3 regions of the Photobacterium sanguinicancri genome follow, and region 1 is predicted to be linked to each of the others. Evidence: predicted binding sites of a transcription regulator. Region 1 holds the regulator's gene; each other region holds the start of a gene.
What was found. Region 1 encodes MetJ, which represses methionine synthesis genes. Its sites were predicted from a motif close to TTAGACNTNTANANGTCTAA; they were not measured.

Region 1 (6,864 bases):
CCATGGGCTCCACCAAAATGGTGAAGAGCAATGCGTTAGCAAAACAACTTTCTGCGATTGAAACACTCGGTTCAACCACGGTTATTTGTTCTGATAAGACAGGTACGCTAACTCAAAACCAAATGCAGGTGATGCAAGCATACGATGCCTCTGGTCGTTACTGGAAAGTAACGGGTAAAGGCTTTGATCCTAAAGGTGAATTTGAGCCACAAAAACACCAAGTCGCGGTGACTGATAGCCCTGAAATGATGCGTGGTCTTACCGTTGCGACCTTGTGTAACGATGCCCAATATCTGCAAGAGAAAGGGAAATACGCCGTACGTGGTAACCCAACGGAAGGTGCGTTGATTGTTGCTGCTGCAAAAGCCGGTTTACAACAAGGCACTATGTTGTCATCAGGCGAATTTACGATAGTTGAAAAATTCCCGTTCGATTCTGGTCGTAAAATGGCATCAGTGATTGTTCGTGATAATGAAGGTCAGCACTTCTTAGCAGTGAAAGGTGCGCCGGATGTCATCTTGCGTAATGCCTCAGGCTTTATGATTGATGGCAATGTTGTGACGCATTCAAGTCAGGAAATGCAAGGTAACTTAGCGATAGCAACCAGCCCTGCAGAGCAACATATTGCCAATTACCAACAAGCGATTGAAGAGTTTGCTGATCAAGCTCTACGCACACTTGCCGTTGGTATTCGTCCATTAACTGACGAAGACCTAGAGCGTGACCACCACGAGCTAGAGCATGACATTACCATCCTTGGCCTATACGGCATTATGGATCCGCCACGCCCAGAAGTGCGCGATGCGGTAAACAGTTGTTTCGATGCCGGCGTTCGTACCGTGATGATCACGGGTGACCATGCCCTAACAGCGGCAGCAGTTGCGCGTGATATCGGTATTATCCGCTCTGAAAACGACAAAGTGATCACAGGCGCTCAGCTTGATGAGATGGACGATGAAGAACTACGTCGTATCTGCCCTGAAGTTGCCGTGTTTGCACGGGTTAGCCCTGAACATAAGCTACGTATCGTTAGAGCCCAACAAGACAACAACGAAGTACCTGCCATGACGGGGGATGGTGTGAACGATGCCCCAGCACTTCGTCGCGCAGATATTGGTGTGGCGATGGGGATTGCAGGCACCTCGGTGGCGAAAGATTCAGGTGATTTAATTTTGCTTGATGACAACTTCAGCACCATTGTGAAAGCGGTACGCCAAGGTCGTCAGATCTTCGATAATTTACGTAAGTTTATCCGTCAGGCGCTGACTGCCAACGTGGGTGAAGTTGCAGTGATCTTGATTGCCTTTCTGATGATGGGGCCAGAAACTATCTTGCCGCTAACACCACTGATGATCTTGTGGATCAACTTGGTTTCAGATGGTTTACCAGCACTGGCACTGGGTGTTGAGCCGGAAGAAAAAGACGTGATGTCACGTAAGCCACGTAAGCGTAACGAAGGTTTCTTTGGCGATAGCCTTGGGGCCAAGATTGTTATCCGTGGTTTAGCCTTAGGTGGCATGAGTTACATGGCCTTCAGCTGGGCATTGAATGCGGGTCACAGTGCAGAATACGCACAGACTGTTGCTTTCGCCATGCTGATCTTCGCACAGCTATGGCACCTATTTGATTCACGTAGCTTCACTACGCTATACCGTAAAAATCCATTCACCAATAAGTATCTACTAGGCGCAGTAGCCTTGTCTGCAACGCTATCGCTAGGGGTGATGTACACAGGTTTAGGTCAGATGATCTTTAACACTGAATCCCTGTCATTTGGTCACCTGGTGGCTGTGATTATTGCCGCATCTGTACCGACATTCGTACTGTCGGGTATCAAAGAAATTACTAAAGTGAAATTCGTCTAACCTAACTGCCTGCACCTCTATGAGGGGGGCAGGCTCTTTTCGACGAGCAATGTAATACAAGAGGTTATGACGTGAAAAAAATCATTATATATTCCGCATTACTGTTGGTGGGGCTAGTGTGCTCACAATTGCTACCATCATTCATTGCTGGCTACGGCCAACTGCAACCCACCATTATGGTGCTGACGATGTCGGCGCTGGCCTACATCATGATCAATGTTGGTCGTGAGTTTGAAATCGATAAGAACAACTTAAAGCAGTATCGCTGGGATTATGTGGTCGCAATGACGACGGCCACCTTCCCATGGGTTGGGGTAGTACTGTATTTCGTGTTCGTGCTGATGCCGCCAGAGATGTGGAGCAATGTCGATGCGTGGACAGAGACTTTAGTGATTGGCCGCTTTGCTGCGCCAACCTCTGCTGGAGTATTGTTTGCCATGCTCACAGCCGCTGGACTTGGTGCGACGTGGATGTTTAACAAAGCCCGTATATTGGCCATTTTTGATGATCTCGATACCGTCCTCTTGATGATTCCATTATCTATTTTGGTGGTGGGTTGGCAGCCTGCATTAGGCGTGACGCTAGTCTTAATGTTTGGTTTGTTAGCGCTGGGTTATCGTTATTTACATCTATGGGCTATTCCGTCGTCTGCCGGTGCTGTGATGGGCTACTCCGTCATTATTGCGTTGCTGTGTGAGTTGTTTTATTTGCGCAGTGGCGTCCATTTTGAAGTTTTGCTACCCGCTTTTGTGCTGGGGTGCATGATGAAATCGCAACATGAATCCGCCGCTGATCAGCAAGTCTCAAGTTCTGTCGCTGGCGTGTTCATGGTGCTGGTTGGCTTGAGCTTACCGCAAATTTTTGGGGGCGTCGCAACGACCGCTTCAGACAGTATCACTCTTTCAATGCCTGCGATGTCGCTCGCTGAAATTACTTATCACGTATTGGTGATTTCGGTGATTGCCAATATCGGCAAGATGTTCCCACTGTTTTGTTATCGCAAGGAAGCCACGCTTAAAGAGCGTTTGGCATTGTCGATTAGCATGTGGCCACGAGGTGAGGTTGGCGCGGGTGTGTTGATGATCAGTATTGGTTACGGTTTCGGCGGTCCAATTGTGACGATCAGCATGTTGTCATTAGCGCTGAATTTAGTGCTAACCGGTGTGTTTATCATGGTTGTAAGAAAACTTATTTTGAGTGACGAGCAAAAAGGAGAGTTTTATGAAAAAGCGTGAACTTAAATTACTTGGTCTAGTTATTTCTATTTTTCTTTTAACGCTAGTGGTAGGACGCGCAGCGTAAGCAAGAATAAAGTAAAAGCTGCCATTAATGATAACAAGAAGTAGCGTGTTTCCATATTTACTGACTGTGGTTCCAAAGTTGTCACCACAGTCAGTTTTTTGTATCTCGAAGACGGCTTATTCGTTGATGTCTTCGTAAGTAATGCCCATCTCATCCATCAAAGCTTTTGCTTCTGCGGGTAGATCATCCGGACGGTCTTTACGAATATCGTCATCTGTTGGTAATGGTTGACCTGTATAAGCATGTAAAAAAGCTTCACAGAGCAATTCACTATTCGTTGCATGGCGCAGGTTATTTACCTGACGGCGCGTACGTTCATCAGTCAGAATCTTTAAGACTTTTAATGGAATCGACACCGTAATTTTTTTTACTTGTTCGTTTTTCTTACCGTGTTCCGCGTATGGACTGATGTACTCGCCATTCCACTCTGCCATGTTTTACCTTCTCAGCGTTGTTGTTTTACCGCCGCTCAGGTTATTTCACGCCACTATGTTCTGAATAAACCTCAGAGATATTGGGGTCTTACGAAATAACTGCGAGTAGGGCAGTGAGTCATAATTAAAGTTTGGTTGAATTTTAGCGATATTTACCGCCATAAGCAAAGACATATAGACGTCTGGAAGTGTTGACGTCCTAGTTTAATGTAGTTAATGTTGATGAAGGAATTTTATTCGGCATTAAACCGAAACAAGGAAGGTTAATATGAGTGACAAGAAACTTGCCACGATTGCAGTTCGTACCGGCATTGAATCCGACTCTCAGCATCATGCGGTCGTCCCGCCAATCTACCTCACATCCACCTACAGTTTTCCACAACTGGGTGAGGTTCCGCAATATGATTATACTCGTTCTGGCAACCCAAGCCGCAATATGTTGGCCGATGCGTTAACTGAGTTGGAAGGCGGTGCGGGTGGTGTGGTAACAAGTTGTGGTACGGCTGCGATTAACCTTCTCGTTTCTGCTTTATTAGGTCCTGATGATCTTATTGTTGCCCCGCACGATTGTTATGGCGGTACTTATCGCTTATTCAATACTCGCGCGAATAAAGGCGACTTTAAGGTTGAGTTTGTTGATCAGTCTGATCCGCAAGCTTTTGCTCGTGCTCTTGCTAAGCAACCTAAAATTATTTGGGTGGAGACCCCATCTAACCCGTTACTTCGTGTTATTGATATCGAAGTTTTATGCCAGCAAGCCAAAGCAGCGGGCGCACAAGTGGCGGTTGATAACACCTTCCTCTCTCCAGTCCTGCAACAGCCTATCGCATTAGGTGCAGACTTTGTCGTGCATTCGACCACTAAATATATCAACGGCCACTCCGATGTTGTGGGCGGTATCCTTATTTCTGCTGATGCAGAGCAAGCGGAAAACATCGCATGGTGGGCAAATTGTATTGGTGCGACAGGTGCGCCGTTTGATGCCTACCTGACCCTTAGAGGTTTACGTACTTTAGTACCACGTATGAAGATGCACGAAGAAAATGGCGCTCAAGTGCTGGCATTCTTAAAAGATCACCCTCAAGTTGCAGCTATCTATCATCCTAGCCTACCTGATCATCCCGGGCATGATATTGCTAAGCGCCAACAAAAAGGCTTTGGCTCTATGATTAGCTTTGAATTAGCTGGAAGTTTCCAGCAACTTGAAGTGTTTGTGAAAGTGCTTAAATGTTTCTCGCTCGCGGAATCCTTAGGCGGCACTGAAAGCCTGATTGCTCACCCCTCAAGCATGACGCACCGCGCGATGTCAGATGAAGCACAAGCAGAGGCTGGTATTAATACGGCACTACTTCGTTTATCGGTGGGTCTCGAAGATCCAAGTGATTTGGTCGCCGACTTAGCACAAGCATTTCAACAAGCAGCAGAGGTGGGATAATGACTCAGGCTCAACCGCGTCAATTACATAAGTTTGGTGGCAGCAGCTTAGCCGATGCTGAGTGCTATCGTCGGGTTGCAACAATCTTGCAGGAATACTCGAATGCCGATGATCTGATTGTGGTGTCGGCGGCCGGAAAAACCACCAACCGTTTGATTGAATGGCTTACTTTGCTAACCAAAGATGGGCGTCATGCCCATGAGGCACTGCAAGCGCTACGTCAGTATCAGCAAGCGTTGATCAAAGAGTTATTGCCTGAGCCCGTTGCCGATGAACTACAAACCCAGCTCCACCTTGAACTGAGTACATTGTCAGCGCTTAGTGACCAAACGTTAGATGAGGCCACGCGAGCTAAAGTATTAGGCCATGGTGAATTATGGTCTGCTCGCTTATTGGCAGCGTTATTAAATGTGGATCAATTACCCGCATGCGCTCTCGACTCTCGTGATTTTTTACGAGCAGAGCAAGCCGCTCAGCCTGAAGTGGATTGCGCAGCTTCGCGGCCATTACTCCAGCAGCAACTGATCCAACACAGCCAGCACCGTATTGTGATTACTGGTTTTATGGCCCAAAACCAAGCGGGTCAAACGGTGCTACTAGGCCGTAATGGATCTGATTATTCTGCCACTGTGATTGGTGCGTTAGCGGATGTCTCGCGCGTGACGATTTGGAGTGATGTCGCGGGTGTGTATAGCGCTGATCCTAATCAGGTTAAAGATGCCTGTCTGCTACCGTTGCTGCGCCTTGATGAAGCCAGTGAATTGGCCCGACTTGCCGCACCGGTATTACATAGCCGTACCCTTCAACCTGTCGCACAAAGCACCATTGACTTGATGCTACGTTGTAGTCATCAGCCTGAATCGGGCTCAACGCGTGTGGAGCGTGTTTTAGCTTCAGGTCGCGGTGCGAAAATTGTTACTTCATTAGATGATGTCTGCTTGATTGAACTTGATGTGCCACGTGCCAATGATTTTGAACCTGTTCGTAAAGAACTAGAGCGCACATTGCTACGGGCACAATTACCGCCATTGGCACAGAGCATTGATCCTGAGCAAGGTCGAATTTTATTGGCGTATACAGGTGAAGTGGTCAATGGGGTTCTGGGCTTACTGCAAGATCGTGGTATTGCCGCAGAATTAAGATTGCGCGATGGTTTCACTATGGTTGCCGTTGTTGGGGCGGGGGTGGTGAATAACCCAGTGCATTGCCATGGCTTTTATCAGCAGCTAAAAGGCCAGCCGGTTGAGTTTTTGGCTGAAGCCGAATCAGGGTTGAGCTTGGTGGCGATTTTACGCCATGTAAACCCAGAAACCTTGATTGGGCGAGTGCACCAGAGTTTATTTCAAGCTCAAAAGCGAATTGGTTTAGTGCTCTGTGGCAAAGGCAATATAGGTAGCCGTTGGCTTGAGTTATTTGAAACCGAACGTGAGCAACTGAGCAAGCGCCATGGGAAGACTTTCACTCTGATTGGTGTTGCCGATAGTAGCCGTCATTGGATTGATTATCAGGGCATTGAACCATCTCGTGCCTTAACGTATTTCAATGATGAAGCGATTGAATATGAAGACGGAGAGTTACTTACCACGCTAGCCGCACATCCGTATGATGATGTGGTGATTTTGGATGTCACAGCCAGTGCTCAATTGGCGGCGAAATATCCACAAGTGGCAGAAAGTGGCTTACACCTGATTTCGGCGAACAAAGTGGCAGGTTCTGCATCGAGTGTTGATTACCACGCAGTACAAGATGCGTTTGCCAAAACCAGTCGTCATTGGCTATATAACGCGACGGTTGGTGCAGGCTTACCCGTAAACCATACAGTGCGTGA
Region 2 (6,864 bases), 1.5 Mb from region 1:
TGGAGGATCGGCAGTAAGGTATAGCCATATTCTGCACCACTGTAGGCTTGTGGAAAATCCAGTACAGAAATGCAGTAAATATAAAAGGCATTTATCATTATCACCAGTAATATCAAACTCCACTGAGACTGATAAAGTTTAGTGTGGTGATGTGAGTGCCATGCGGTCATCAGTAAACCGCAACCAAGCATAAAACGGGCGATAGCAATGGGTGCAGATTGGTTTTCAGAAAGGAAAACTAAATCTAGCGGGATCCATAAAATGATTAATAAGCCCCAAACGACGCTCAATAGTGTGATCCGGCTACGTAAATAACCACTGCGAGTATTTTGAAAGCTTGTACTGTGAGCGGCCGTGCTCCATAAATCCGGTAAGTAGTGCCTTACTGTTCTGATTACCTGATTGATATTTTCATGCATAACCATTCGGCGAGAGATTTCCTTTTTCTAGCAATGAATGAGACTTAGCAAATTGGGAGACATTTTAGTCGAGATTATTCACTAGATTGAATAGTTTAGCCGTGATGTTGATCCAAGAAATAGCTTCTTGATTGGCTGTAAAATAGTGAAAGGGTGATTTGAACCTACTTTACATCGCTAGTTTTTATCTGAGAAGCAGATATAATTCTGCACTTTGTTAATACTGATGCCGATGCAGCCGATGCCTTATATTATTTTTCTTATTCCAGCTTTGCTAACTGCTCAGCTTATTTTTACTCTTGTTTTGACTAAAGGCGAAATCTGCCCTGGCCAACGCGGCCGTGTTCATAAAACATTACCAGTACTTGTGCTTGGTTGGGTGCTTGTCATTATTCAATTACCACTCGCAATTTTACCGTTACTTGCACTTGCTTACTTTACGATCAAAGTGAAAACCGGAAAAACCCGTGATGCTGGCCCACTAAATATGCTTTCTTTTGCGAATGGCTTGGCTGGTTTAGCGCTGCTTTCTGTCTTGTTCCGTGTGAATTTGCCGATGGCGGGACTAAGCCTGACATTAGGGGCAGCACTAGGTGCATTGCTAGCACATACCTTACTGACACAAGCACGTACTCGTTTACAGGCTTTCCATCGTTTACTGCCGTTTGGTGGTTTTGCTGGTGCCATAGTCTCGCTGCCATTTTTAGTTTGGTATTTGTCTCAGTTCGATGAGACGGCTTTAGCGTCAATTACCTCAGTCGTGATTGCAGCACTTGTTGCAATGGTTGTTGCCTTGCTTGTTTGGACTGGTCATTTAATGCTTAACAAAAAAGCAAATCGCTGGCAGTTGCTAGGTGCTTTTGGTCTGCTGGTGGTATCTAGTGGACTACAACTGAGTTTGTTCTAATCATTTAGCTTAGTGCTTCGATACTAAGAAGCTAAGAAGCTAAGAAGCTAAGAAGCTAAGAAGCTAAGAAGCTAAGAAGCCAACCTTACTGAGGTTGGCTTTTTTATGGGTGCTGCACTCTTACCGTTCACTCTATGTGTCGCTATCGGCTAAGCAATCACTGAAATGTAACTATCCCAGTGTGACTAACGTGTCAATTTTGTAGGCTTGCCTTCGATTAATTATCGATACTTATTGATAACTAACTATGCTTAAAAGTGAGGTTTATACTGAAATGATGGGGTGGAGGAAGCATGGAAATCAACAATCTGCTCAAGCTGGATGGGCACATAGTGCTTGGCATTGTGAATGAAAAACTACGCTTAGAATGCAATTCAGTCGATGAATTACTGAGCCGCTATGAACTCGACAATGATGAGCTCATGGAAAAAATGGGGGAGTTGGGTTTTCAATACGACCCTATTAATAATCAGTTTAAATAGTCTTTAGACGCCTCTATTAATGATAGAGGCGCTTATCTTAATCACCCGAATATAAAATCTACGTTAAAACCTACGTTAAAATCTATGTATTTTGAAATGAATGGCTCGTGGTGATTCACTATGGGTATAGCTAGAGTAAAAACTAGAATGTTTCGTTTTGGTATTTAAGATCATTAAATATAATGTGAAATAATTTTGAAGTGATTAAGTTATTACCTATTTCGGTCGCTTGAGATCATTACAGTATCCATAATAGAATTTTACGTCATGCAAAATATAGCTTTTACTGGTAAGGGGAAAGTCTATTTTGAGGAGCAGCAACAGCAACAACTTGAAAAAGGGATTCGTTTATTAGTTGGCGCATCAGCGTTCTTGGTTTTTTTAATGGCTGTCGAGTTGATGACATCCGATTACAGCCTATACGTAACAAAGTTCTATTTTTTCATGTTAGTTGTGATGACACTTTTATCGAGTGTTGTGTTTTGGTGGCTTGCTGGGAAAGCGTATAGCCATGAGAAATGGAAGCCTTTATCACTGCTATTTGCGGGTCTGTTCAGTATTTTTTGGGCTGTATTATCACTTGTCCTCGATCATCCTTCACACTTACAAACCGTCTTTTTGTACGGTGAAATATATATATTAGTGTCTGTTGTTGCGTTTTTTGGTTATCGGCCGGCATTATTACTCGCAGCGACTCCTATTGTGTGCTCCTTTTTAATTGCAAGCCCTAGCTTAACGCCTACCCTTACTTTCGCTTACGCATCAAAGTTGTTGTTGGCTTTAGGCATTAGTGAGTACCTTAATCACAGCTTTCGTGATGTTGTTTTTCTCCACCTTGATAGTCGAAACTTAAAGCATCAATTAAAATCGGTTGGCTTGATCGACCCTGTTACTCACCTTCATAATAATAAGCATTTCAATATTGAATTAGATCGTGAAGTGATGTCTTCTCGGCGTAGTAAGCTGCCACTCTCAGTTTTAATCATTAATATACAACCCATCCGCTTATATACTTTTACCTGCGGCCATGAGGCTTGTGAAGATTTGCTACGAATAGTCTCGAAAGCTTTAGAGCACGGAGTTTATAGACCAAGAGATTTTATAGCGCGTATTAGTGTTGATGAATTTGCTTTGATCTTACCTGAAACTGATGACGAGGGTGCCGCGATTGTGGCTAAGAGGCTCGAGTCTAATATTCACCGAAGTTGCGATTTATGGATAGAAAGAGACTTGAATGAAGCGCTACTAATGAAGTCAGCGATCGTTAAGTTGATGCCGAATATGACTACGAAAACAATGCTGAAACGCATTAAACGAGTGGCTGCGAAGATTAACTCATACGACACCGAGTAAATCACCGTATTAATTATGCCTATCTATCAAATAGGCATATCTATCAAAGACGACTGCATTGTGTAGGGCGTCGCATGCGCACTTAATCCATGCCGTAATTAATAATCGGAGGGCGTTGACTGCCCTCCTGACATATACGACTAAGCTGCTCTAATCCCTTCAAGGTGCGTCTGGCACTGTTGGCGTGCTGTTGCAAAAAATGCCTGTAAGTAATGACGCTGATTTTCTGATGCGCGAATTGCCGCATATAAACGTCGCCATAACCCCTTTCCTAGTGGTTTACTTACAATCAATCCTTGTCGTGCAAAGTCATGAATTGCCCAGTTAGGTAAAGCTGCAACGCCTAAGTCGGCCGACACCATTTGTACTAGCATCAGTGTGTTATCGGCTTGCTTCCACTTGTTTGGCTCAACACCCGCAGGCTGTAAAAAGTGCTTCACCACATCTAATCTGTTTTTCTGAACAGGGTAGGTCAGCATAGTTTGGTCAAGAATATCTTTAGGTTCAATAAAGTCTTTATCTGCCAATGGGGATTGTGGAGAAACCACCAATCGCATTTCAAAATCGAACAGGGGTTCGTAATGCACTTCATTGCGTGGTTGAATATCAGATGTAATGACTAAATCCAATTCACCCGCCGTGAGTGCAGGAAGAGGCTCAAAGCCAAAACCTGATGAGAAATCAAGAGAGACCGACGGCCAGTGGATCTGGTATTCCTTTAGTGCTGGCATTAACCACTGAAAACAAGAGTGGCAATCAATCGCCATGTGTAACCGCCCATTGGCATCTTCTTTTAAATTTGCGAGAGCGTGCTCGGCTTTGGTGATACGAGGAAATATTTCATCGGCCAGTTTAAGTAGGATATCCCCCTCAGGCGTAAAGCGAACAGGGCGCGTTTTACGCAAAAAAAGCTGCCCGCCTAAACGTTGTTCTAGATCTTTAAGCTGATGTGAGAGCGCAGATTGCGTCAAGCACAGCGTATTGGCCGTTGCTGTTAACGACCCTGTATCACGTAGTACAGATAAGGTACGAAGATGCTTTATCTCGATCATTAGTTTTCTTCAATATCCGTTTGAATAAATTAATTAAATTCAATGTAACTGTATTAACAAGCAGTGTAAACATCTAGATGGCTAAGTATACCCATGGTCAATATGAATGATTTGCACTATTCCTATGATTGATTATGAATTTCCTTCAACGTGAATGTGAGTTATTCGAGATTGTTCAAATAGGGTACATACGGCATTGTTTAGACATCCAGACTTCTGAAGGAATTAGAACAATGACTACGAACTCAACAGTAACAACAGCAACCTCATCGCTCACGACAACAAACAATGCAGCAAAAACAGTCACGCACATTCTTGGTTACCCTCGTATTGGTTCTCAGCGTGAATTGAAATTTGCACTAGAAAAATACTGGCGTGGCGAGATTGATCAGAAAGAATTAAAAGAAGTCGGTAGTTTACTGCGCCACCGTCATTGGAGTGACCAAGTAGGGGCTGGTTTAGATTATGTAACCGTGGGTGACTTTGCTTGGTATGACCATGTGTTAGGCACCAGTATGCTATTAGGCCACATCCCACAGCGCCACAATAATGGCTTCCCCGATTTAGATACTTTGTTCCGTGTGGGTCGTGGTAAAGCGCCAACAGGCTGTGCATGTGCTGCATCAGACATGACAAAGTGGTTCAATACGAATTATCACTACATTGTGCCTGAGTTTACTAAAGATGATGAATTCAACGTCAGTTGGCAACAGCTTTTTGAAGAAGTGGCTGAAGCGAAAAAAGCCGGTCACGATGTAAAACCTGTTTTGCTAGGCCCGATTTCTTACTTATGGCTAGGTAAAGAAAAAGAAGAAGGCTTTGACCGTTTATCGTTATTGCCGCGTTTGCTAAATGCGTACCAACAAATCCTAAATAAGCTAGCGGCCTTGGGTGTTGAATGGGTACAAATTGATGAGCCAGTACTGGCATTAGAATTACCAAAGGCCTGGGCAGATTCATTCAAATTGGCGTACCAAGTGTTAAAAGGTGACACCAAGTTATTACTAACGACGTATTTCGACAATATTACCCACCATCTAGACAAGATTGTTGAGCTTAGTATTGATGGCCTGCATGTTGATTTATCAGCATCACCAGAGCAGCTAGACGAAGTGGTGGCGAAACTTCCACAATCTTGGGTGCTCTCAGCAGGTGTCATTAATGGGCGTAACGTATGGCGCGCAGATTTATCAGCACAACTTGAACGCTTAGCACCTGTAAAAGCCGTATTAGGTGAGCGTCTATGGGTCGCAAGTTCGTGTTCATTACTGCATAGCCCAATTGATTTGGATTTAGAAATCGATGTTGAACCAGAAGTGCGTCAGTGGTTGTCGTTCGCGAAACAAAAATGCCGCGAAGTTACCTTGCTGGCACACGCTCTCGATGGTGATGCCATTGCAAAAGCCGAATGTGATAAATACAGTGCGCCGATTAAAGCACGTGCAACCAGCGAGCGTGTAAACAATGCTGATGTTCGCCAGCGTACCAATGCTATTACCGCTGCGTTGGCAGAGCGTAAAGCGCCGTATAGTGAGCGTGCTCGCCAACAGCGTAATGCATTGGGTTTACCGCTATTGCCTACGACGACGATTGGTTCGTTCCCACAAACAAATGAAATCCGTACGCAACGTCGCGACTTCAAAGCCGGACGACTGACAGAGGCGGATTATAACACCGCACTGAAAGGGCATATTGCTGATGCAATTGCTCGCCAAGAAGCACTCGACCTTGATGTGTTTGTGCACGGTGAAGCTGAGCGTAACGACATGGTAGAATACTTTGCAGAATTGCTAGAAGGTTTTGCTGTAACACGATTTGGTTGGGTACAAAGCTACGGTTCACGCTGTGTTAAACCAGCGGTGATTGTGTCTGATATCTATCGTGCGCAACCAATGACCGTTGAATGGGCGACGTATGCACAATCTCTAACCGACAAGCCAGTAAAAGGCATGTTAACAGGCCCTGTGACTATCTTGGGTTGGACATTCCCGCGTGAAGATCTTACTCGTGAACAAATCGCTAACCAGATTGCTCTTGCACTGCGTGATGAAGTCGCTGACTTACAACAGGCTGGTATTAATATCATTCAAATTGATGAACCTGCTATTCGTGAAGGTTTACCGCTTAAAGCAAGCCAATGGCAAACATATCTTGATTGGGCGGTGAATGCCTTTAAGATTTCAGCGGCAAGTGCCGAGCCACAAACGCAAATTCACACTCACATGTGTTACAGCGAGTTTAATCACATTATTAAATCGGTTGCGGCACTGGATGCTGATGTGATCACCATTGAAACATCGCGTTCAGACATGGAACTGCTGAAAGCATTCGAAGAGTTTGCTTATCCAAATGAGATTGGTCCGGGTGTGTATGACATTCACTCGCCAAATATCCCGTCAGTTGAGCAAATTATTCACTTAGTGGAAAAAGCGGAAGCCTTGATCCCAGCAGAACGTCTATGGATTAACCCAGACTGTGGTTTAAAAACACGCAACTGGGAAGAAACAGAAGCGGCACTGAGAAACCTAGTGACAGCGGCCAAGACGTTACGCGAACAATGGCAAGCAAAAGCGGTTTAATTTATTAGTTGAGATACAGTTTAAATACTGATGAAATAATCCAAAAGGACGCACTATAAGTGTGTCCTTTTT
Region 3 (6,864 bases), 110 kb from region 1:
CTACGTCATATTCTTTATCTAACCGCTCAACAAAAGCTGGTCGCTGCGCATCAGACAATAACGCAGAGCATACTCCAACAGCACGAGATGCATTCGATACATACACCACAGGCGCATGATAATTTTGCTCTATCTTAACCGCTGTATGTGCTTTTGAAGTGGTGGCACCGCCAATCAAAAGCGGTAAATCAAAACCTTGTCGTTCCATTTCTTTGGCTACGTGGACCATTTCATCAAGCGATGGGGTAATCAGGCCACTTAACCCAACAATGTCGACATTTTCTTCTTTCGCCACTTTGAGGATCTTTTCACAAGATACCATCACTCCAAGATCAATAATCTCATAGTTATTACACTGCAAAACAACCCCTACGATATTCTTACCAATATCATGGACATCGCCTTTTACCGTCGCCAGCAATATTTTTCCGTTGCTATAACCCGCCTGCTTTTCAGCATTAATGTAAGGCTCTAAATAGGCAACGGCTTGTTTCATTACACGAGCCGATTTGACTACTTGAGGTAAAAACATTTTACCTTCACCAAACAAGTCACCGACCACATTCATGCCCGACATTAATGGGCCTTCAATCACTTCAAGAGGCTTACTCGCTTTGGCGCGCGCTTCTTCTGTATCTTCAACGATAAACTCTGTAATGCCTTTAACTAACGCATGTTCAAGGCGCTTTTCAACAGGCCAACCACGCCACTCTTGCGCACTGCGATCTTCTTCTACTTTGCCGCTATCGCGGTATTTTGCTGAAATATCGAGTAAACGTTCAGTGCTGTCAGAGCGACGATTAAGGACAACATCTTCAACGGCTTCGCGTAATTCATCCGGTAAATCATCATAAATAGCTAATTGACCTGCATTGACGATCCCCATATCCATGCCTTGCTTAAAGCAGTGATAAAGGAAAACAGCATGAATAGCTTCACGTACCGCGTTATTACCACGGAAAGAAAAAGAAACGTTAGACACACCGCCCGAAATCATGGCGTATGGCAACGTGCGCTTGATATCACCGACCGCTTCAATAAAGTCGACCGCATAATTATCATGCTCTTCAATACCGGTTGCGACGGCAAAAATATTAGGGTCAAAGATAATATCTTCAGGTGGAAAACCCACTTCGTCGACTAATACTCGATACGCATTGGTACAAATCTCAACTTTTCGCTCTCTAGTATCGGCCTGACCTACTTCATCAAATGCCATCACTATCACCGCAGCACCATAGCGACGCAGTAATTTAGCTTGGCCTATAAATTTCTCTTTTCCTTCTTTCAAAGAAATCGAATTAACAATCGGTTTACCTTGAACGCATTTAAGGCCCGCCTCAATCACTTCCCATTTAGAGGAGTCGACCATAATGGGCACTTTTGAGATTTCAGGCTCGGTGGCACAAAGGTTTAAAAAGCGCACCATCGCAGCTTCTGCATCCAGCATCCCCTCATCCATATTAATATCGATGATTTGTGCTCCCGCTTCGACTTGTTGTCGTGCGACTTCCAATGCCTCGTCGTATAGTTCTTCTTTGATAAGCCGTTTAAAGCGAGCGGAGCCCGTAACGTTAGTACGCTCACCAACATTTACAAACAAAGTATCCGCATCAATGGTCAGTGGCTCAAGGCCGGATAATCGGCAAGCAACCGGGATTTCAGGTAATTGCCGAGGTTGAAGGTCACGCGTGACTTCATACATTTGACGAATATGATCAGGGGTTGTACCACAACACCCACCAACCAGATTTAAGAAACCGCTTTGCGCCCATTCTTGAATATGTTCAGCCATCTCTTCAGGGCTTAAATCATATTCACCAAAAGCATTAGGTAAGCCTGCATTAGGGTGAGCAGAAACGGCACATTCTGAAATACGCGATAATTCACTCACATATTCACGCAACTCATCAGGCCCCAACGCACAGTTCAAGCCAAATGAAATCGGTTTTACGTGACGCAATGAGTTATAAAATGCTTCGGTCGTTTGACCTGAGAGTGTACGACCAGAAGCATCGGTGATCGTACCTGATATCATCACAGGTAAGTGGATACCATCTTCTTCGAATACCGTTTCAACAGCAAAAGTACAGGCCTTTGCATTCAAGGTATCAAAGATAGTTTCCACCAAAATAATATCAGCTCCGCCCGCAATAAGCGCACGCGTCGATTCAGAATAAGCTTCCACCAACTGGTCAAAGGTGACATTGCGATAGCCGGGATCATTAACATCAGGAGAAATAGAACACGTACGGTTCGTTGGGCCCAACACACCAGCAACAAAGCGAGGTTTATCAGGCGTTTTAGCTGTCCACTCATCAGCAGCTTGGCGAGCAAGCTTCGCAGCTTCATAATTGATTTCTGCGCTCAAGCTTTCCATATCATAGTCAGCCATCGCAATCGTGGTGGCATTGAAAGTGTTCGTCTCTAAAATATCAGCGCCTGCCTCTAAATAAGCAAGATGGATATCTTTGATTAACTGTGGCTGGGTCAGGACAAGTAGGTCGTTATTACCTTTCAGATCTGAATGCCAATCGCGGAAGCGTTCACCCCGGTAATCTTCTTCCTCTAATTTATACCCCTGAATCATGGTGCCCATGCCACCATCTATGATTAGGATCTGTTGTGCTAACCTTTGTTCAAGTATTCCTTTGCCCTTAGCCACTATCTACTTCCTTTTTTAGTGTTACAGCTAATTCACATCCTATCACAGCAACAATGGAAATCTAGACGTCTAAAGATAATTGGAATAGAAAAACTAATTCATCAAAAGCCTGATTTTTTTATGGCTATCATGACCCGATGGTTTTATATTTTGTGACAATTTTTAACTTTACACATTCACCAACCCGAGGTTTCGAATGTCCGTATACAGTACCTTATGTTTCCTTGCCGCAGCGGCGATGCTCATCGCTTTTGTTAATAGCAAAATAGGCAAGATGCAAACAACCATAGCCATTACAGCAGGAGCGCTGGTTTTATCTATAGGGATCGTTATTGCCGGACAAAATGGGTGGTTTAATCTTCAAGACATCGCCGCAGAACAACTGGGGAAAATAAATTTTGAAAGTTTCCTTCTCAAAGGGATCTTAGGCTTTCTTCTTTTTGCTGGCGGCCTTGGTATTAAACTACCAAACCTCGAAGACCAAAAATGGGAAATCACCGTATTGGCATTAGGTGCCACTCTTTTCTCAACCTTCTTTATCGGTGGTGCTCTCTGGGGTATTTGCCAAGTTATCGGCATTCAATTTGATTTCATTTACTGCCTGATTTTTGGTTCTCTTATTTCACCGACCGACCCCATCGCTGTTCTGGCCATTGTGAAGAAAATGGATGCGCCACGCCGTATTTCAACCCAAATTGAAGGTGAGTCACTTTTCAATGATGGTTTTGGCCTTGTAATTTTCGTCACCCTTTTTACTGTCGCCTTTGGCCAAGAAGCACCGACGGTATTAGGTGTAGGTCAACTATTCCTACAAGAAGCAATTGGCGGTATAGCCTACGGCTTTGCACTCGGCCTGCTATTCCATTACTTGATCAGCGCAACCGATGATCACTCAATGGAATTGCTTTTGACACTAGGTATTCCTACTGCAGGTTACGTCTTTGCTGATGTGATTCATGTATCTGGCCCGCTAGCAATGGTGGTTGCAGGTATCATGATTGGTAACTGGACACGCTACATTGGCTTCTCAAAAGAAAGTGAAGATCACTTAGATCACTTCTGGGAACTCGTTGATGAATTCCTAAATGGTGTACTTTTCCTATTGATTGGTATGAGTATGCTGCAATTTAATTTCCACTCTGAAGATTGGATTCTAATGTCGATTGCCGTACCGCTAGTACTGCTTAGCCGCTACTTAAGCGTACGTTTATCGTATGTCGGCTTTAACCGATACCGAGACTACAACCCTTACTCTGTACGAATCCTTACTTGGGGTGGCTTGCGTGGTGGCTTAGCGCTCGCCATGGCAATGGCAATTCCTGCTGGTGTCATTGTTATTCCAGAAAAGAACATTGATGTCCGAGAAATCATCCTCGTCATGACTTATGCCGTAGTCGTGTTCTCTATTTTGATTCAAGGCTCAACCATTACCTCCCTGATCCAAAAAGCGAAAGGTTGGGAATCACAGAACAGCTGATTTAAGCTACACTCAATACAAAAAAGGCCTGCAGTCGCAGGCCTTTTTTATATTCTTAATTCTGACAAGATAAATTGTTATTGATGGATATGTAGCATCAGTCTTTTGTAAAATTGTCTTCAGAAAAGTGGTCGAGATCGAAAGGCGTTTGCTGGTAAACGCAGTAATTAAGCCAGTTAGCAAACAATAAATGACCATGACTTCGCCAGCTCGCAATCGGTGATCGGCTAGGATCATCATCTGGATAATAATTAAGTGGAATATTCGGCTCCATCCCTTCACCGCAATCACGCACATATTCATTGTGCAAGGTACTAACATCATATTCAGGGTGGCCAGTCACAAAGACATTACGTTTATCTTTGGTTGCGGCTAAATACACGCCTGCTTGTTCTGACGTTGCTAAAATATCAAGATCCGTGTGTTCCGCTAAATAATCAGGAGAAAAGTCAGCATAGCGGGAGTGAGGGGCTTTAAACGTCTCATCAAATCCACGTAGAAGAGGATGATGACAGTCATGAATGGCATGATTGTAGATACCTGATAACTTTTCTTTGCGCGTTTTCTTAGGTAAATCATATAGCAGCTTCAACCCAGCCTGAGCTGCCCAACACACAAATAATGTTGAGGTAACATGCTCTTTCGCCCAATTCATGATGGCTTGGATCTCTTCCCAATAAAGCACATCTTCAAACTGTACGAGCCCTAGCGGCGCTCCCGTCACAATCAAGCCATCGAAATTACGTGACTTCACCATTTCAAATTGACGATAGAAAGTATCAAGGTGCTCTTGTGGCGTATTTCGAGTAGGACGATTATCGATTCTTAGCAACTCAACATCGACTTGAAGTGGACTATTAGAGAGCAAACGCAAAAATTGCGTTTCTGTTTCTATTTTCTTGGGCATCAAATTCAATAACAGCACTTTCAATGGACGTATCCCTTGGCTTGCAGCACGTGCCTCTGTCATGACAAAGATATTTTCCCCTCGCAAAATATCCGTTGCAGGCAAACGATCGGGGATTTTAATTGGCATCTCTCTTACTCCTTAAGATGTTTAGACGTCCAGATATCTAAATAAAAATATACAATATAAGAGGTATACGCAAGCGAGAAAGGCTGATTAGTCTGAATTTGAATTATTAAACGGTAGAAATGAAAAAACCCAGCCGAAGGCTGGGTTTTAGAATGGGTTTCAGCAATGTCCTACTCTCACATGGGGAGACCCCACACTACCATCGGCGCTACAACGTTTCACTACTGAGTTCGACATGGGATCAGGTGGTTCCATTGCGCTATGGTCGCTGAAAAAATTTAATGGTGCTAGTACCCAGATTCGAACTGGGGACCTCACCCTTACCAAGGGTGCGCTCTACCAACTGAGCCATACCAGCACACAATTTTGTTATGAAGCTCGTTATTACAAACTTCTTAAATTTGAAGCCTGGCGATGACCTACTCTCACATGGGGAGACCCCACACTACCATCGGCGCTATTACGTTTCACTACTGAGTTCGGCATGGGATCAGGTGGGTCCATAATGCTATGGTCGCCAAGCAAATTCGGTTTATCTTACGCCGTCAAGCGGAAGATACAATCTGGGAAAATCTAACTAGTTACAATTTCGTTCTTAACACGCATTCAAGCGTTTATGGAGTCCGTAAAACCCCTTGGGTGTTGTATGGTTAAGCCTCACGGGCAATTAGTACAGGTTAGCTCAATGCCTCGCAGCACTTACACACCCTGCCTATCAACGTCGTAGTCTTCGACAACCCTTTAGAGACCTTAAAGGTCTAGAGATGACTCATCTTGAGGCTCGCTTCGCGCTTAGATGCTTTCAGCGCTTATCGATTCCGAACGTAGCTACCGGGCAATGCTATTGGCATAACAACCCGAACACCAGCGGTTCGTCCACTCCGGTCCTCTCGTACTAGGAGCAGCCCCTCTCAATCATCTAACGCCCACGGCAGATAGGGACCGAACTGTCTCACGACGTTCTAAACCCAGCTCGCGTACCACTTTAAATGGCGAACAGCCATACCCTTGGGACCGACTTCAGCCCCAGGATGTGATGAGCCGACATCGAGGTGCCAAACACCGCCGTCGATATGAACTCTTGGGCGGTATCAGCCTGTTATCCCCGGAGTACCTTTTATCCGTTGAGCGATGGCCCTTCCATTCAGAACCACCGGATCACTATGACCTGCTTTCGCACCTGCTCGAATTGTCATTCTCGCAGTCAAGCGGGCTTATGCCATTGCACTAACCTCACGATGTCCGACCGTGATTAGCCCACCTTCGTGCTCCTCCGTTACTCTTTGGGAGGAGACCGCCCCAGTCAAACTACCCACCAGGCACTGTCCGCACCCCCGATTAGGGGGCGACGTTAGAACATCAAGCATACAAGGGTGGTATTTCAAGATTGCCTCCACATCATCTAGCGACAATGCTTCAAAGGCTCCCACCTATCCTACACATGTAGGGTCAATGTTCAGTGCCAAGCTGTAGTAAAGGTTCACGGGGTCTTTCCGTCTAGCCGCGGGTACACAGCATCTTCACTGCGATTTCAATTTCACTGAGTCTCGGGTGGAGACAGCGTGGCCATCATTACGCCATTCGTGCAGGTCGGAACTTACCCGACAAGGAATTTCGCTACCTTAGGACCGTTATAGTTACGGCCGCCGTTTACCGGGGCTTCGATCAAGAGCTTCGACCGAAGTC

Region 2: a site for MetJ is predicted at 4,414-4,433, ahead of metE (5-methyltetrahydropteroyltriglutamate--homocysteine S-methyltransferase). Genes of this name have one in related genera too.
Region 3: a site for MetJ is predicted at 2,719-2,738, ahead of metH (methionine synthase). Genes of this name have one in related genera too.

What each region holds. Positions count from the first base shown of each region.
Region 1 is NZ_AP024850.1:205,067-211,930, forward strand. Features, by position in the region: gene OCU87_RS00970 (cation-translocating P-type ATPase) at 1-1,865, shown strand, start outside; gene OCU87_RS00975 (cation:proton antiporter) at 1,937-3,100, shown strand; gene metJ (met regulon transcriptional regulator MetJ) at 3,284-3,601, opposite strand; gene OCU87_RS00985 (O-succinylhomoserine (thiol)-lyase) at 3,870-5,036, shown strand; gene OCU87_RS00990 (bifunctional aspartate kinase/homoserine dehydrogenase II) at 5,036-6,864, shown strand, end outside.
Region 2 is NZ_AP024850.1:2,362,505-2,369,368, reverse strand. Features, by position in the region: gene OCU87_RS11140 (GGDEF domain-containing protein) at 1-290, opposite strand, end outside; gene OCU87_RS11135 (hypothetical protein) at 661-1,326, shown strand; gene OCU87_RS11130 (DUF4250 domain-containing protein) at 1,620-1,808, shown strand; gene OCU87_RS11125 (GGDEF domain-containing protein) at 2,076-3,161, shown strand; gene metR (HTH-type transcriptional regulator MetR) at 3,302-4,213, opposite strand; gene metE (5-methyltetrahydropteroyltriglutamate--homocysteine S-methyltransferase) at 4,447-6,792, shown strand.
Region 3 is NZ_AP024850.1:312,218-319,081, reverse strand. Features, by position in the region: gene metH (methionine synthase) at 1-2,668, opposite strand, end outside; gene OCU87_RS01550 (cation:proton antiporter) at 2,862-4,142, shown strand; gene metA (homoserine O-acetyltransferase MetA) at 4,240-5,178, opposite strand; rRNA gene rrf (5S ribosomal RNA) at 5,336-5,451, opposite strand; tRNA gene OCU87_RS01535 (tRNA-Thr) at 5,461-5,536, opposite strand; rRNA gene rrf (5S ribosomal RNA) at 5,585-5,700, opposite strand; rRNA gene OCU87_RS01525 (23S ribosomal RNA) at 5,825-6,864, opposite strand, start outside.